DNA from 3 places in the Allobosea vestrisii genome. Region 1 is predicted to be linked to each of the others. Evidence: predicted binding sites of a transcription regulator. Region 1 holds the regulator's gene; each other region holds the start of a gene.
The links. The regulator PhoB, encoded in region 1, activates phosphate uptake and scavenging genes when phosphate is short. The targets are predictions, from matches to a motif close to TGTCATNNANCTGTCAT.

Region 1 (5,967 bases):
GATAGGGCCGCAGCAGGTTGTGGCGCGTGCCTTCCTGATCACCCATCGAGACCCAGCAATCGGTGATGACGCAGTCGGCGCCTTCGACCGCGGCTTCGGGCCGGCTGGTCAGTTGCAGCTTCGCGCCCTGCTCGCGGGCCCAATCGAGCAATGCAGGCGGGGGCGCGAGCTCTTCAGGCGTCGCAATGGCGAGCTCGAAATCGAGCCGGCCAGCGGCATGAACCCAGGAGGTCAGGACATTGTTGGTGTCGCCGGTCCAGGCAATGCGCTTGCCCTTGATCGAGCCCTTGCGTTCCTCGAAGGTCATGACATCGGCCATGACCTGGCAGGGATGCTGGCGCTTGGTCAGGCCGTTGATCACCGGCACGGTTGCGTATTTCGCCATTTCGACCACGGCATCATGGTCGAGCATACGGATCATGATCGCGTCGACATAGCGCGAGAGCACGCGTGCCGTATCGGCGATGGTCTCGCGTTCGCCGAGCTCGATCTCCTGGCCGGTGACCATCATCGGCGAGCCACCGAGCTCACGGATACCGACATCGAAGGAGACGCGGGTCCGGAGCGAGGGCTGCTCGAAGATCATGGCGATGACCTTGCCTTCGAGCAGACGATCGCCGGCAGCGTCGGGCGTGCGCCGACGGGTCTTGATCGCCTCGCCGGCCTTGAGGATGGCGCGGAGTTCACCCGCGGAGAAGTCCGAGAGATCGAGAAAATGACGCACTGGAGTCTCCATGCTCATTCAGCCGCCGGCCGGGTGAGCTCGGCCTCGACCGCGCCCGCCGCCTTGTCGAGCCGCGCCACTGCCTCGGCGACCTCGCTCTCGCCGATGATCAGCGGCGGCAGCAGACGCACGACATTGTCGCCGGCGGCGACGACGAGCAGGCCGGCGGCCCGCGCCTGGGCGACGAAATCGGTGTTTGGCGTCCTGAGCTTGAGACCAAGCATCAGACCTTCGCCGCGGATCTCCTCGATCACGTCCGGGTGGTGATCCTTGAGTTGGGCCAGCGATTGGCGCAGGCGCAGCGCCGTCTTCTGGACCTGCTCGAGGAAGCCCGGCGCCAGGATGACGTCGAGCACGGCATTGCCGACCGCCATGGCGAGCGGATTGCCACCGAAAGTGGTGCCGTGCGTGCCAAGCGTCATGCCGGAGGCCGCCTCTTCAGTCGCGAGGCAGGCACCCATCGGGAAGCCACCGCCGATGCCCTTGGCGATCGACATGATGTCGGGGGCGACACCGTAATGCTCATAGGCGAAGAACTTGCCGGTGCGGCCGACACCGGTCTGGATCTCGTCGAAGATCAGCATCAGACCGTGCTCGTCGCAGAGCTCGCGCAGCTGCTTGAGGACACGCATCGGCACCGAGCGCAGGCCGCCCTCGCCCTGGATCGGCTCGATCATAAGCGCAGCCGTCTCGGGCCCGATCGCCGCCTTCAGCGCGGTCTCGTCGTCGAAGGGCACCTGGTCGAAGCCGTCGACCTTCGGACCAAAGCCGTCGATGTATTTCTGCTGGCCGCCGGCGGCGATGGTCGCAAGCGTGCGACCATGGAAGGCGCCCTCGAAGGTGACGATCCGATAGCGCTCGGGATGGCCTTTCGCGGCGTGGTACTTGCGCGCCATCTTGATCGCGCACTCGTTCGCCTCGGCGCCCGAATTGGTGAAGAAGACGCGTTCGGCGAAGGTCGCCTCGCAGAGCCGGCGCGCCAACTTCTCGCCCTCGGGCATCGTGTAGAGGTTCGAGGTGTGCCAGATGCGCTGCGCCTGCTGGGTCAACGCCTCGACCAGATGCGGATGGGCGTGGCCGAGCGAATTGACGGCGATGCCGGCGCCGAAATCGAGATAACGCTGGCCATCGGCGGTGATCGCCCAAGCACCTTCACCACGCTCGAGAGCGATCGGGGCGCGGGCATAGGTCGGCAGGAGAACAGAGGAAGCGGCGGAAACGGGAGTGGTGCTCATGGAGCGAAATCCTTGCGGCGAAACAGGGAGGAAGCGCGGAACCTCAAGTCGGGAACGGAGATGCGGAGCGCTCGCGGCATGATGCCGGCATGATACGACCCGCCGGCGACATTATCGTCGCTGGCCGTTCCCGCCGTCTCGTCGCGCGTCAAGCCGCATTGATGGAAAGTCCCGATCGCTCAAAAACATAAGCGCCGCCCGATAGGGGCGGCTGCGTGATGCGACTATGCAAAACCGTCCCTGCCCTGTCAATCGCAGCTGACCTCGCGGCAGGCGACCGGGCCTGAACTCAGCCCTCATCCTGAGGAGCCGCATAGCGGCGTCTCGAAGGGTGCTTCAGGAGGCTCCCGAACCGGCTGGAACATCCTTCGAGACGCAAGCTGCGCTTGCTCCTCAGGATGAGGGCTCAAGCTTCATCTGCAATTGCCCCGACCTCACGGCAGCGTTGCCGATTAGACTCACCGTCTCGCCGTCTGCAGTGATTGGCTGGGGAAAAGCCGGATTACGATTCGGCGACTCTTGTGGCCGAGTCAGGCCATATTGTATGGTCCTCTTCGTCAGATACGACATCTCGTGCGGCGTCTCCAGTATCGTCAGTCCCGGGCGTAACGGCTTCCGTTCAGCAACGGAGGCTGCCGGTATCGGATTCCGCCATGATCTTTCCCTATGCCTCGCCGGCCAGCCGGCGGGACATGACGAAGACAGGTGCAACTCCATGACCGAAGCCGGAGCCTGGACCGAGGAACGCGTCGAGCTGCTCAAGAAGCTCTGGAACGACGGCCTGAGCGCAAGCCAGATCGCGGCGGAGCTCGGCAGCGTCACGCGCAACGCCGTCATCGGCAAGGTGCATCGCCTTGGGCTGTCGGGCCGCGCCAAGAGCCCGGGCTCGGCAACGCCGCGCCCGCGCAAACCGATAGCCCGCCCGCCAAGCCATCCCGCTGGCCACCACAGCAGCGGCGGCGCCGGCCTGACCCGCGGCAATACCGCACTTGCCCCGCAGTTCGCTCCGGAGATCGAAGCCGAAGCGCAGGTCGCGCGCGAGCCGGCTCCGTCCGAGGACGTGGTCGTGCCGTTCTCCGAGCGGGTCACGATCATGGAGCTGCGCGAATATATGTGCCGCTGGCCGATGGGCGACCCGACCACGCCGGAGTTCCGCTTCTGCGGCGGACGTTCGGCGACCGGAATGCCCTATTGCGCCTACCATGCCCGCATCGCCTACCAGCCGGCCGCTGACCGCCGCCGCGACCGCAAGATCATTCGCGCCTGACGACAGCGAAGCACTCGAACAGAAAAGCCGGCCGCGAGGCCGGCTTTTTTCATGAGCGCTCGCCTCGCAGAAGCAGCGTCAGCTGCGCGCGAATGTTTCGTCAAAGGCGTAACCGGCGCCGCGCACGGTGCGCAACGGGTCCTTGGCATTGGCCGGCGTGATCGCCTTGCGCAGGCGCCCGACATGGACGTCGACGGTGCGCTCATCGATGTAGACATCGCGGCCCCAGACAGCATCGAGCAGCTGAGCCCGGGAATAGACCCGGCCCGGCGCCTGCATCAGGAATTCGAGCAGGCGGAACTCGGTCGGCCCGAGATGCAATTCGGCGCCGGCCCGGCGGACGCGCCGTGTCGTGCGGTCGAGCTCGAGATCGCCGGCGGCAAGCAGCCCGGCGACATGGCCGGGTTTGGCGCGGCGCAGCAGCGCCTGGATGCGGGCGATCAGCTCCGGCAGCGAGAACGGCTTCACGACATAATCGTCGGCGCCGGTGGCGAGGCCGCGCACGCGCTCGGTCTCCTCGCCGCGGGCGGTCAGCATGATGATCGGCACGCGCTCGGTGTCGCGCCGCGTGCGCAGGCGCCGGCAGAGCTCGATGCCGGAGAGGCCGGGCAGCATCCAGTCGAGCAGCACCAGATCCGGCGTGTGATCGCGCAGATGCAATTCGGCGTCGTCGCCGCGCGCCACGCTGTCGACCTCGAAGCCTTCGGCCTCGAGATTGTAGCGCAGGAGCAGGGTCAGCGGCTCCTCGTCCTCGACGATCAGGATGCGTGCGGGCATGTCTAGCGTCCGTTCAGGCGCGCGCCCGCTCAGCCATTGGCCGAGGCGGGCAGGTCGACGAGGATGTTGGTGGTATCGAGCTTCGGCCGGGTCTCGTCGATCGACTGACCGGTGACGAGGTAATGGATGGTCTCGGCGATGTTGGTGGTGTGATCGCCGATGCGCTCGACGTTCTTGGCGCAGAACAGGAGATGCGTGCAGAAGGTGATGTTGCGCGGGTCCTCCATCATGTAGGTCAGGAGCTCGCGGAACAGCGAGGTGTAGAGCGCGTCGATCTCGTCGTCGCGGCGCCAGACATCCATCGCCTTCTGCTCGTTGCTCGCCGCATAGGCGTCGAGCACGTCCTTGAGCTGGGCCTGGACCAGGCGGCTCATATGCTCGAGGCCGACGACGGCGCGATGCGGCGGCGAGAACTGGCCGGAGATCGCGACGGCGCGCTTGGCGATGTTCTTGGCGAGGTCGCCGACGCGCTCGATATCGGCCGCGATGCGGATCGCCGAGATCAGCTCGCGCAGGTCGTTGGCGAGCGGCTGGCGCCGGGCGATGGTCAGCACCGCCTTCTCCTCGACATCGCGCTGGAGATTGTCGAGGCGCTGGTCGGCACTGATGATCTTCTGGGCGAGCGCAGTGTCGCGGCGCACCAGCGCCACGGTCGAGTCGCCGAGCATGCGCTCGGACATGCCGCCCATCTCGGCGAGGCTGCGGCGCAGGCCCTCGAGATCGGCGTCGTAGGAGCGGACGATATGGTCGGACATCGGGGCGTATCCTGTGACGGAGGCGAGCGGACTTGCGGGTGTCAACCGAAGCGGCCGGTGACGTAGTCCTGCGTCTGCTTCTTGTGCGGGTTCATGAAGATCGTGTTGGTGGCGGCGAACTCGATGACTTCACCGAGATACATGAAGGCGGTATACTGCGAGATGCGCGCCGCCTGCTGCATGTTGTGCGTGACGATGACGATGGTGAAGTCGGTCTTGAGCTGCTCGAGCAGGTCCTCGATCTTGCCGGTCGAGATCGGGTCCAGCGCCGAGGTGGGCTCGTCGAACAGGATGACCTCGGGCTTCTGCGCGATGGTACGGGCGATGCACAGGCGCTGCTGCTGGCCGCCGGACAGGCCCATGCCGGAGCTCTTCAGCTTGTCCTTGACCTCGTCCCAGAGCGCGGCGCGGCGCAGCGCGCCCTCGACGCGATCGTCGAGTTCTGACTTCGGCGGCTTCTCGTAGAGGCGGATGCCGAAGGCGACGTTGTCGTAGATCGACATCGGGAACGGCGTCGGCTTCTGGAAGACCATGCCGATGCGCGAGCGCAATTCGTTCACGTCGACGTTGTTGGAGATGATGTTGCGGCCGTCGAGCAGGATTTCGCCGGTCGCCTTCTGCTCGGGATAGAGCGAGTAGATGCGGTTGAAGATGCGCAGCAAGGTCGACTTACCGCAGCCGGACGGGCCGATCAGCGCGGTGACATGGCGGTCGCGGAAGTCGAGATTGACGTTCTTCAGCGCCTTGTGCTCGCCGTAATAGAAATCGAGGTTCTTCACGGCAATGCGGACGGGCGCTTCGGCATCCAGCGTCTGCGGGCTCAATTCCAGGGTCGAAAGCATCTGCATGGTCCTTCCGATCGGACGCTGATCAGGTGTTGGTTTATTTGCCGCCGCGCACGATGCGCCGGGCGATGATGGAAAGCACGAGGATTGAGACGGTGATGATCAGCGAACCCGCCCAGGCGAGCTGCTGCCAGTTCTCGTACGGAGCAGAGGCGAACTGGTAGATCGTCACCGGCAGGTTGGAGACACCGCCGATCAGGTTCGGCGAGAACCAGAAATTGTTGTTGAGCGCGGTGAAGATCAGCGGCGCGGTCTCGCCGGCGATGCGGGCGAGCGCCAAGAGGATGCCGGTGACCATGCCAGACTTCGCCGCCCGCCAGGTGATCGAGGTGATGACCACCGATGGCGGGGCGCCGAGCGCAGC
Region 2 (5,967 bases), 1.4 Mb from region 1:
GCTCGTTGCCTCTCATGCCGGACCATTCACCTAGGTCCCACCAGCTATCCATGCGACGTCTCCGCAGTTTGTGCCTTAGTCGTGCCCCGGTCGTGCAAAGCTGGCAAGCTGAGGTTAGTCGAGCCCTGACGATCGATCTCGCCAGTGGCGCGGGCCAGATCCGGAGCCGAGCAGGATGGCGTAATTCCTTATCTCGATATACTTGCTGCGACCCAGCCTGCTGATCTGGAGGATGCGGGCACAATTGGAGGTTCCGGCGAGTGTCAAAGTTGTCGCCGCTGGAAGAGTTTTTCCTGGCTTTGCGAGTCATCGGGGAGAGATTCACGCGGTTTCTCGACGAGCACGGCGAAGCGATCCTCGAAATGGCCGGCCCATTTTTCGCGGTGGAAGCTCTCGACCAAGCTGGATGGCTGCCGCATCCAGCGGTGAGCTTGCCCGGCATTGAAAGCGTAGCCAACGGCGACGTCGCGGCTCTCGCCGATATTCGGTACCGGGAGGCGACGGCGACGATCGAGGACGATTTGCTGTCCCTTCTTAGCGCGGCACAAGTCCCTGCGCTCGCCAGAAATCCTTTGGAGGATGCGATCAGCGCGCATCGTGCACAACACTACCGAGCTTGCACGCGGCTCGTTTTTCCCGCGCTCGAATCGCTAGTTCGGGTGGCACTGCTGGGCAATCGATGGGGCAACCAGACACACCTTAGACACTTGCGCGGGTTGCTCAGCTCCAAACTGAGTCTGGAAAACCTCCCGGCGCCCAAAGTTCACAGCTTCAAGCTATACTCAAAACTGGAAGCCCACTTTTTCGATCCGGTGAGTTCGCCGGAAGCCTATGATCGCTTCCTCGCAAGTGGGGTACCGAACCGGCACGCATGTGTGCACGGGATTATTGATTACAGCTCGTTTCAGCACAGCATTAATAGCCTAATTCTGGCTAGTTATGTCATCCGCATGGTTGCATTTGTGAAGGCCAATCCGGCCTGACGCCCCGCGCGGGGCGTGTCCCGGCTTGCGCGCGGGCGACGTTGCCCGCGCTATGGCCGCCGACTTCATCGACGTTTCGCTGATCTTCGATCCCGAGACCTGCACGGCTGACGCCGAGCTAGGCGAGGACGGCGATCTGTTGCTCGACGAAGCGTTTCCTGCCCTAACCGCCCCAAGCAGCACAACGATCTGCTTGTGCTGGAGCGCCGCTATGGACCACGACAGAATTCGACAGGCTCAGGCCCTGCGTGTGAAAGCGTTGAAGTGCCGCCGTTGGGCCATTACCGCCTGTGACGATGAGACCGCGGCCCGCCTGACGGCGATGGCAAGCGCGTATGAGGGGCAAGCGGACGCCCTCGAACAGGACGTTGCTGCGCCCTGCCAGTGGCAGCAGGGACGATAGGCGCCGGCCTACGCCAGCGTCGGCCGATCTTGAGGTGTCGTCGCTGATTGCGTTGGCAGGGCCTGGCTAGGGCAAAGCTGCCCTGAGGCCCATGCAAACGCCGACTCCAGGCGGCTATTCGCCGTAGAGCGCCGAGTGCCGCGCTGCTGCGAGGCGGTCGACCTTGCCCTTCCCGACAGTCTCGGGATCATAGAGCCAGCAGATCTCCTCGCCCTCATTCGTCATCCGGCCCTGGGCGAGCTCGGCGCCGGCATAGCCGGCCTCGCGCAGGTCGCGCCTGAGCCTGCGCACGTCCCATCTGATCGCGGCATAGCCGAAGGCGTCGTTGTCGAGGACGAACCCGTCTTCCTTGATGCGGAGAAGGGCGTTTGTGATGTCTTGCGATGAGTACGTCATGGCCTGTTCTGGGCGTTGATGGCGCCCTTTAGGTCACAGGCGATGTGCCGATCGCTACGACGTTGACTCGCATTTTAGCGGACCGTCGATTTTGCCTTTTGGCAGGCCTTTATCCTGAAGGCGGCCTGTTGCCGCCGCCTCCCGCTCTCCGCGCGCCACTGACGCCGCTGGTCGCGGCCAATCCCCCAGCTTTAAAGGCCGAATTGGTAAGTCAGCCCGAGGCCTGCCTTGAACTGGTCCTTCGAGCCGCCGGGCCCGGTCACCAGCGGTGACTTGGCGGCGTCGCCGACAAGCCTGGTGTAGCTGCCGAACGCCATCGCGGAGAGATTGTCGGTGATGCGGTAGCGGGCGCTGCCGCCGACACCGACTTCGGCGACGCCGGCTTTCGCCTTGTAGGGTCGGTAGCCGGATGCCAGCGCCTGGTTGGCCGTGATCCCATAAGCGGTTTCAGCGTATTCCTTGTCGAAGAAGCTGACACGCGGCCCGACCGACAGGTGCAGCCGATTGTCGAAGAGCGGCAGCCGGGCATCGGCGCTCCAGTCGATGCGCGTGCCGAGATTGCCTTCGGTTTTCTCCAGAAATCCTAGGGCATTGATCTTGTTCTTGCTGTCGCCGAACGAAACGATGCCTTTGCTGAGCGTGATCTGCGTGGAGAAGAACCGCCCATAGTCGTATTTGACGAAAGCACCGGCGGCGAGAGCGGGATCGATGTCACCAAGACCGGTCAGATAGCGCCTGCTTTCCTTGACCTCGCGCCCTGGCCGAAGATTCACGAACGCTCCCGCCGTGAAGCCGTTTGCCGAGAAGAGGTTTACGCCGATGCCCTTGTCGATGGAGGCAAAGGCGATGTCCCTGTATTTGATCGAGACATAGGGAAGCGCGGAGAATTTGGAGTCCTTGGCGCCGAAGAACTTTGGCGAGAACAAGCCGAATGCGCCGAGCTCGACCGTCCAGTCTGGCCGCTTTTTCACCGCGGTCTCCGGGATGGCCGAAGCGGCAGGCCTGGCCAGCTCCGCAGCGGACGCCGCCGACATCGGGAAGACGATGGCGAAACCTGCCATCCGGACCCGGCCGCCAAATCGCTGCCGCCTCGGCCGGGCGCTGACGGAGAATCCGGCCGGCATCTGATCAGACGCATCGATCGGGGAAGCATGAGCCGGGAGGAATCCCGGCCAGCTTTGACGGAGGGCTATCGCTATTCTTTCCGGCCGGCCGCAGTAAAGCATTCCAAAGCTCCGATCGCATGTCAGCTCGAGGCGAAGCCATGCAGCCGCGTCTGCGTGCAGATGCAGGCATCTCCGCCCAGTTCATCTGCGCACTGTAAAGATCGTTGATTGCGCCAGGATTGCCACGGCGGACGACCGCCGCCGATCATCCGGAGTGCTGGCGCCGAGGCTGTCCGAGGCCCCTCTGAGGGCGCAGGTGGGGCAAACTGTGACCGCATGCCACCGAACAATTCCGGCGCCCGCGCGTTCCTTAAGCACACCCATTCACGAACAGGAGGATGTCCGATGGACTGGAACCGCGTCGAAGGAAACTGGAAGCAGCTCAAGGGCAAGGTCAAGGAGCAGTGGGGCAAGCTGACCGATGACGATCTCGACGTCATCGCCGGCAAGCGCGACCAGCTCGAGGGCAAGATCCAGGAGCGCTACGGCATCGAGAAGGACAAGGTCCGCACCGATGTCGACGCCTGGTACGGCCGCCAGACCTGGCACTGACCAGTCACGGTCACCGCAGGCTGAAAGGCAGGCGTGATCGTTGAAAAAAGGCCCCGTCGGCTCGCGCCGGCGGGGCCTTCGTTTGCCCGGACCGTCCCGTCATCGCAGCGTCACCGCGCCGCCCTAGCGTAACCCTGTTTGATCTTGCCCCTTTGCGGGCCCGACAGGGTGGATAGACGCATGAAGCTCCTGGCCAGGCTGGCTGTCGCCGGCGCCCTTCTCGCCTCGTCCGCGGCGCCTGCCTACGCCGAGCCGATCACCGGCGCCGGGTCGAGCTTCGCCTTCCCGATCATCGGCAAATGGGCGCAGAGCTATCGCGTCGCCAAGTCGGACGGCGCCGAGATGACCCCGCTCGATATCGGCGTCGACTATGAGCCGATCGGCTCGCTCGGCGGCGAGGTCCGCGTCACCCAGCGCGCCGCCGATTTCGGCACCTCCGACCGGCCGCTCTCCTCCGAGGAATTGCAGCGCTCGGCCCTGATCCAGTTCCCGATCGTCATGGGCGGCATCGTCCCCGTGGTGAACCTCGACGGCGTCGGCCCCGGCCAGATCAGGTTCACCGGCGCCCTGCTCGCCGACATCTATCTCGGCAAGATCAAGCTCTGGTCCGATCCGGCGATCAAGGCGGCCAATCCCGAGCTGAAGCTGCCCGACGCCCCGATCAGCGTGATCTATCGTGCCGATGGCTCGGGCACGAGCTTCAACTGGACCGACTATCTCGCCAAGGCGAGCCCGGAATGGCGCGGGAAGATCGGCGTCAATACGCAAGTCGCCTGGCCGGTCGGAAAAGGTGCCGAGCGCAGCCAGGGTGTGACGGACGCGGTGAAGCGGACGAAGAACGCGATCGGCTATGTCGAGTTCGGGCAGGTCGTGCGCGCCGGCCTCGCCTACGCTCAGGTGCAGAACAAGGCCGGCGTTTTCGTCAAGCCGGACCCGGCGAGCTTCACCGCTGCCGCGGCCAGCGCCGAATGGGCCCAGGCCAAGGATTTCGGGCTGATGCTGACCGACGCGCCCGGTGCCGACGCCTATCCGATCGTCGCCACCACCTTCGCCCTGGTGCCGAAGCCCCGCACGCGCCGCACCCAGGACGTGCTCGACTTCTTCCGCCTCTCCTTCGAGAGCGGCGCGGCCGACGCCACAGCGCTCGGCTATGTCCCGTTGCCCGGGACACTGGTCAAGCAGGTCAAGGACTACTGGGCCGCCGGCATGAAGACCGACAGCTGATCTGACGCGGCCCGCCGGCCGATCCTGCCCTTCGCACTGCCTTGCCGCCCCTCGCTTCGCAACCGATCAAGGCGCCACGATCCACGCTCAGACCCTGTTCATCGAGCGGCCCTTATCCTGCTCTCCAACGATCCGTACCCGGCCACGGCCGTGGGGAGACCAGGAGAAAAGGCATGATCCGGACCCTTGCCATTGCGGCCCTCATCGGCACGGCCATCTCGTCCGTGTCGAGCGCGAACGCCCAGTATTACGACCCCTATTATCGGCCGGCGCCGCGCTATGATTACGACAGGCCGCCGCCACCCTATGGCTATGATCGCCCGCGCTATCGCGATGACGGTCCGCGCTATGGCTATGACCGGCCCCATAGCCGCCGCTTCGGCGATGTCTGCCTGACCTCGCGCGGCTCATGCGCGGCCGAGCCCGCGCCGAGGAACTCGTCCTGCGGCTGCTATATCGAAGGCTTCGGCATGAAGCGGGGCGCGATCGAGTGAGGTCAGCTTCGGCGGAGCCGCTCGGCTGCGCTTCCAGCCAGTCTCGACGTCACCAAATACTGGTTTCACCAAGCGTTCCAGCTGCGGGACAGGCCGCCCGCAGCTGAGCCAGATTGGTTAATTTTACCTTGTTTCGCAGTTAACCTTGTCTTCATAGATCACATCAGGCTTTCTCTCCCCAACGACGCAGCGGCACCGCTGCGCAATGCAGGGTTGAGTCCGCTATGACGTTCAGGCTTCTTTCGCTTTCGGCGCTCGCCACCACGGCCCTCGTCGGCCTTGCCGCCCCGGCTGTGGCCGGTGGCTGCGGCGGCTCTTCCTGCTACAGCGCGCCCGTCAGCAGCTGCGGTGGCGGCTCCTGCTACAAGCTGATCTCGAAGCCGCCGGTCTACGGCGCGGTCGACGAAAGCTATGTCGTGCGTCCCGAGCGCACCTATTCCAGGGTCATCCCCGCCGAATACGATACCGTCACCGAGAAGGTGGTGGTCCAGCCGGAGCGCCGCATCGCCCGCCACATCCCGGCCCAGTACAAGACCGTCTCCGAGAAGGTCCTGATCTCGCCGGCGACCAAGCGCTGGGAAGTCAGCCGCGACGCTTACGGCCAGACCACCGGCTGCTGGGTGTATGCCCCTGCGCAGTACGGCTATCAGCAGCGTACCGTCGAAGTGGCGCCGGCCTCGGTCGATTACGATGTCGTTCCTGCCGTCTATGGCGAGCGCAGCCGGCGCGTGATGGTCAGCGCGACGCGG
Region 3 (5,967 bases), 360 kb from region 1:
GCTTGGCCTTGCCGTTCTCGATGATGAAGACCGTCTTGCCGAGCCCGTCCGGCACGACGGCCGTCTCCGGCACGACCAGCGCATTCTCGCGCTTGTCGACCATGATCGTCACGCGGGCGAACAGGCCGGGCTTCAGAACGAGATCGGCATTGGGCACGAGCGCGCGCAGCTTGACGGCCCGACCATTGACGTCGACCACCGGATCGATCGCGAAAATCTTACCGGTGAATGGCCGATCGGGCACCGCATCGACCTTGAGCTGGATCGGCTGGCTGACCTTGAGCTGGGTCAGGTAGATCTCAGGCACGCGGAAATCGACCTTGATTGGGTCGATACTGGTCAGCGTGATCAGCTGCTTGCCGATCGAGACATAATCGCCGACGCCGACCGCGCGCAGGCCGACCACGCCGTTGAACGGCGCCTTGATCGTCGCCAGCGCGAGCTTGGCCTGGGCGAGTTGCAGGCGCGCCTCCTGGGAGGCGAGCTGCGCCGTCGCCTGCTCGAGCGCGACCTGGGTACCGGCGCCGCGCTGCACCAGCGAGCGGTTGCGGTCATAGGTGTCACGCGCCAGCGAGAGATCTGCCTGGGACTGTTTCAGCTCTGCGTCGAGGATGGCGGTGTCGAGCATGACCAGCGGCTGGTCCTTGTTGACCCGCTCGCCCTCCTTGAAGCCAAGCGCGACGACGCGTCCGGCGATCTCGGGGGCGATCACGATGGACTCTTCGGCCGCGAGTGTCCCGAGCGCTTCGACCTCTTCGGCGACCGTAGCGAGCTCGATCGTCCCGACCTCGACCGGGATTGCAGGATTCGGCGCATTGGCGACGCCCTGCGCCTGCGCCTGCTGATTGGTCGGCTTATAGTGGTAGCGGTAGCCATAGTACCCACCGCCCGCCAGCCCGGCGATCAGGATAAGGAGGAGAAAACGCTTCATCAGGCTGGACGCTCCGGTAAGACGGACATATTCTAGACTGGACGGTCTAGTTTGATAAGCACCCTTTAAGGGCGGAAGCGTGACGGAATGATCAATGCACGGACGCAGTAGCGCCGCCGCTGCAGAAGCAAAAGCAATGCCGGCCGAAAAATCACGGCCGGACAAACATGACGCGATCACCCGGGCCGCTTCGGAGACGTTCCTGGCCGAGGGCTTCGACCGGGCCAGCCTCGACCAGATCGCCCAGCGCGCAGGCGTCTCCAAACAGACCATCTACAGCCATTTCGCCGACAAGCAGGCGTTGTTCCTGGCGATCTGCAGCGAACTCACTGAAAAGCTGACGATTCCGCTGCGCCAACCGCCGAGCGCGACTGGCGATTTGCGCGCGATTCTCTTGCGACTCGGCGAGGACGCGCTGGCGATGATGCTGCATCCGGCCTCGCTTGATCTGCATCGGTTGATCGTCGGAGCGGCCGCCCGTTTTCCCGAACTGGGACAGGCGGCCTACGATACAGGTGCTGGCCGGATGATTACGGAGCTCTCCGCTTTGCTGGAGCAGCGGTCACGATCCGGTGATGGCATGTCGCGGGCACTCACATGCGGGGAAGCGAACAGGCTCGCCGAGCAGTTCATCGGCATGCTCCGCGGCTTCCATCAGGTTCGCGGCCTGCTCGGCATCGCCCCGGTTCGCTCGTCCGAACGCAAGGCCTACGTCACCGCCTGCGTAGACCTGCTGCTGCGGGCCGCCTGACGCAGCGCCGCTCCAACGGCTCACGACGACATGGTTGACGGCTGATGACCGCCTGAACCTTCGACGCCCTGGAACGCGCCTCCTGTCACCGCGCTGTCATCTGGCGCCGATACCGCATCATCCCGCAATCGCGGGAGAGTGTTGATGCTGCGTATCGAGGGTCTGACCAAGCGTTTCGGTGGCAAGGCCGCCGTCGACAACGTCACCCTGTCGATTCCCCGCGGCGAGATGGTCGGCATCATCGGCCGCTCCGGCGCCGGCAAGTCGACGCTGCTGCGCATGTTGAACCGCCTCGCCGATGCCAGCGACGGCCGCATCCTGAGCGAAGAGCGCGATGTCACCGCCCTGCGCGGCGCGGCGCTCAGGGGCTGGCGACGCGACACGGCGATGATCTTCCAGCAGTTCAACCTGGTCGGCCGGCTCGACGTGCTGACCAACGTGCTGCTCGGCCGTCTCAATCACCGCTCCGCCGCGCTGACGCTGGTCAAGAGCTTCTCGCAGGACGACAAGGTCCGTGCCATCGCCGCGCTCGAGCGGCTCGATATGGGGCACCTGCTGGCACAGCGCGCCGAGACCCTATCCGGCGGTCAGCAGCAGCGCGTCGCCATCGCCCGCGCCTTGGTGCAGGAGCCGAAGATCATCCTCGCCGACGAGCCGATCGCCTCGCTCGACCCGCGCAATACCCAGGTCGTCATGGACGCGCTGTTCCGCATCAATCGCGAGGACGGCATCACCGTGATCTGCAACCTTCACCATCTCGATATCGCGGCGAAGTACTGCGACCGGCTGATCGGCATGGCCGGCGGCAAGGTCGTGTTCGACGGCCCGCCGCACGCGCTGACCAGCGAACTCGCCGCCGAACTCTACGGCATCGAGGCCAAGGATGCCGGCGCCGAAGCGCTCGACCAACTCGACGCCATCGCCATCGAGGAAGCCCAGCGCGCCAAGCAGAACGTCGCCTGAAACAGCCGGCGGCGCGCCCAAGCCTGCACTTACGCCTGACCCGTCATCGCCGATCTTTTAAAAGGAGCACTCTCATGCTGACCCGTCGTCATACGTTTACGCTCGCCGCCGCCGGCCTTGCCGCAACGCTCGCCGCCCCGGCTTTCGCCCAGGACTGGAAGGCGAAATATCCCGAGCTGGTCTTCGCCATCATCCCGTCCGAGAACGCCTCCGGCGTCGTCGAGCGCTACACCCCCTTCGTCAACTATCTCGCGAAGGAACTCGGCACCAAGGTGACCCTGCGCATCGCCAACGACTACGCCGCGATCATCGAGGGCCAGCGCGCCGGCAACATCCATATCGGCATGTACGGCCCGGCCTCCTTCGCCCGCGCGCTGATGACCGGCGCCAAGATCGACGCCTTCGCGATCGAGACCAATATCGACGGCACCAAGGGCTACTATTCGGTCTTCTACGTGAAGAAGGATTCGCCCTATCAGAAGATCGAGGATCTCAAGGGCAAGAACCTCGGCCTCGTCGACCCGAACTCGACCTCCGGCAACAACGTCCCGCGCTTCGCGCTGGACGGCATGAAGATCGAGCCCGAGACCTTCTTCGGCAAGGTCGTCTACACCGGCAGCCATGAGAACGCGGTGATTGCACTCGGCCAGGGCACCGTCGACGTCGCCGCCAACTGGTGGAACGACGAGCAGGAATCGAACCTGCTGCGCATGGACCGCAAGAAGATGGTCAAGGCGGACGATTTCCGCATCATCTACAAGTCCGAGCAGATCGTGAACTCGCCGATGGCTTATCTCAGCGAGCTGCCGGAAGAGCTGAAGGGCAAGATCCGCGACACGGTCCTCAATCTCGCGACCAAGGACAAGGCCGCCTTCGACAAGATCTATGAAGGCAAGCAGGGCCCGCTCGTCGCCGTCGACAACAAGGCCTACGACCCGATCATCGAGCTGAACAAGTTCGTCGACGCACTTCGCAAGAAGAAGTCGTCGTAACTCTGACAGCCGTCATGCTCGGGCTTGACCCGAGCATCTCCTGATCGAGATTCTCGGGTCTGCGCTTCGCTCTGCCCGAGAATGACGCCCAGTCCAGGACCGGCACCAGCCGGTCCTGCGACCTGATGGAAGCGCTTCATGACACTCGCGATCGACCGCAACGATCCCGCCATCACCGCCCATGCCGATCTCTATCGGCGCGAAATGGCGGCCAAGCGCCTGCAGACCCTGCTCGCAGCAGCGATCTTCCTCGCCTGCGTCGTCCTTGCCGCGATCGGCTCGGAGGTCGACCCAGGCAAGTTTGCCGCCAATGCCTGGCGTTTCCCGAAATACATCCTGGAGACCATGCCGACGCTGCGCTTCGCGACGTTCGGTGCCGATCTCAAGGAATGGTACTGGGGCCTCAATGGCTGGCTGAAGCTGCTCTGGCAGACCTTGCTGATCGCCTATATCGGCACCGTGCTCGGCGCCGTCGGCGGCTTCCTGCTCTGCTTCACCGCCGCCAGCAATCTTGGCCGCTCGATTGAGCCGCGCTGGGCAACGCGCCGCTTCCTCGAATTCTGCCGCACCGTCCCCGAGATCGTCTTCGCGCTGATCTTCGTCATCGCCTTCGGGCTTGGGCCGCTGCCGGGCGTGCTCGCCATCGCCATCCACACCATGGGCGCGATGGGCAAGCTCTTCTCGGAAGTTGTCGAGAACATCGACATGAAGCCGGTTGACGGCCTCACCGCGACCGGCGCCGGCTGGTGGCAGACCATCCGCTTTGCCGTCGTGCCGCAGGTTCTGTCGAACTTCGCCAGCTACGCGCTGCTGCGCTTCGAGATCAATGTCCGCGGCGCCTCGATCATGGGCTTCGTCGGCGCCGGCGGCATCGGCCAGGACCTGATCGAGGCGATCCGCAAATTCTACTTCACCGATGTCAGCGCCATCCTGCTGCTCATCATCGTCACGGTGATGCTGATCGATTATGGCACCGAGCGCCTGCGCCATGCGCTGCTCAGCCTGGAGCACGGCAAATGACGCTCGCCCTTTCCGCCCCCGATCGCGCCGCGCTGATCGCCCGCCACAAGACCGCGATCGACGGCTCGCTGAAGACCAAGCTCAGCACCATCGCCGTCGTCGGCGGCCTGGTCGGCCTCTTTCTTTACGGGCTTACCACGCTCGAAACCTCGCTCTGGAAGATCATCGCCGGCTTCGCCAATCTCGGCACCTTCGTGGTGCTGATGCTGCCGCCCGATCCCGGCTCGTTCGCCCGCGCCATCATCTTCGTCAAGGCGCTGTTCGAGACCATCGCCATTGCCTTCCTCGGCACGATCCTGGCGGCGATCCTCGCCTTCCCGCTCGGCTTCCTCGCCGCCAAGAATGTCGTCGCCAACCGTGTCGTGCATTTCCTGGCGCGCCGCTCGATGGACACGGTTCGCGGCGTCGACGCACTGATCTGGGCGCTGATCTGGGTCAACGTCGTCGGCCTCGGCCCCTTCGCCGGTATGCTCGCGATCATGACCAGCGATCTCGGTGCCTTCGGCAAGCTGTTCTCCGAGGCGATCGAATCCGTCGATCGGAAGCCCGTCGAGGGCGTCGCCTCGGTCGGCGGCGGCAAGCTGCACGAGATCCGCTTCGGATTGATCCCGCAGGTGCTGCCGGTGATCGCCAGCCAGGTGCTCTACTACATCGAGTCGAACACGCGCTCCTCGACCATCATCGGCATCGTCGGCGCCGGCGGCATCGGCCTCTACCTCGCCGAGACCATCCGCACGCTCGAATGGCAGCAGGTCTCGTTCCTGATCCTGCTGGTTCTGGCGGCGGTGACGGCGATCGACTTCCTCTCGAACAAGCTGCGCTTCGCCATCATCGGCAAGCGGGCGGTCTGAGTCCGGCGTTCAATCGCCGAAGGGCTCGATCACCATCTCCATCCGCTCGCCCGCGAAGACGCTGTTGACGATGTGGATGGGGGTCAGGTCGGGCAGCGCGTCGATCGCGTCCGATGTCAGCACCGCCGCGCCCGGCTCGATCTTGAGCAGCGCCGCCTCGCGCTCGCTCGCCAGCCGCGCCGCCAGCCGCGTCGAGAGCCGGACATAATCGGCAATGCCGCAGGTCTTGAAGGCGGCGGTGATCGATGACCCCGCTTCCGTCAGGATCTCGTCGAAGCGCGGAAAGCGCTCGACGCTGAGATAGTGGATGCCGGTGCTGACTGGCGTGCCGCCGGCCCGGCTCAAGGTCTCGATCGCCCAGAGCGGCGTGCCCTCGGGCAGGCCGAGCAACGCACAATGCTCCGCCTCGCCGGCGACGACCTCGGACACCAGCACGGCGCCGGAGACGGCGACGCCCGC

Region 2: pstS (phosphate ABC transporter substrate-binding protein PstS) is a predicted target of PhoB. The motif match lies at 3,598-3,614, and genes of this name have one in related genera.
Region 3: phnC (phosphonate ABC transporter ATP-binding protein) is a predicted target of PhoB. The motif match lies at 1,766-1,782, and genes of this name have one in related genera.

Annotation. Positions count from the first base shown of each region.
Region 1 is NZ_CP126307.1:3,395,998-3,401,964, reverse strand. It holds gene argF (ornithine carbamoyltransferase) at 1-736, opposite strand, end outside; gene QO058_RS16870 (aspartate aminotransferase family protein) at 739-1,959, opposite strand; gene QO058_RS16865 (GcrA family cell cycle regulator) at 2,675-3,226, shown strand; gene phoB (phosphate regulon transcriptional regulator PhoB) at 3,305-4,003, opposite strand; gene phoU (phosphate signaling complex protein PhoU) at 4,033-4,758, opposite strand; gene pstB (phosphate ABC transporter ATP-binding protein PstB) at 4,800-5,606, opposite strand; gene pstA (phosphate ABC transporter permease PstA) at 5,641-5,967, opposite strand, start outside.
Region 2 is NZ_CP126307.1:4,810,599-4,816,565, reverse strand. It holds gene QO058_RS23675 (DUF4145 domain-containing protein) at 1-52, opposite strand, end outside; gene QO058_RS23670 (hypothetical protein) at 270-983, shown strand; gene QO058_RS23665 (hypothetical protein) at 1,036-1,386, shown strand; gene QO058_RS23660 (hypothetical protein) at 1,501-1,782, opposite strand; gene QO058_RS23655 (MipA/OmpV family protein) at 1,974-3,008, opposite strand; gene QO058_RS23650 (CsbD family protein) at 3,294-3,500, shown strand; gene pstS (phosphate ABC transporter substrate-binding protein PstS) at 3,681-4,724, shown strand; gene QO058_RS23640 (hypothetical protein) at 4,898-5,218, shown strand; gene QO058_RS23635 (hypothetical protein) at 5,443-5,967, shown strand, end outside.
Region 3 is NZ_CP126307.1:3,031,379-3,037,345, forward strand. It holds gene QO058_RS15000 (efflux RND transporter periplasmic adaptor subunit) at 1-931, opposite strand, end outside; gene QO058_RS15005 (TetR/AcrR family transcriptional regulator) at 1,026-1,682, shown strand; gene phnC (phosphonate ABC transporter ATP-binding protein) at 1,827-2,645, shown strand; gene phnD (phosphonate ABC transporter substrate-binding protein) at 2,720-3,637, shown strand; gene phnE (phosphonate ABC transporter, permease protein PhnE) at 3,776-4,657, shown strand; gene phnE (phosphonate ABC transporter, permease protein PhnE) at 4,654-5,508, shown strand; gene phnF (phosphonate metabolism transcriptional regulator PhnF) at 5,518-5,967, opposite strand, start outside.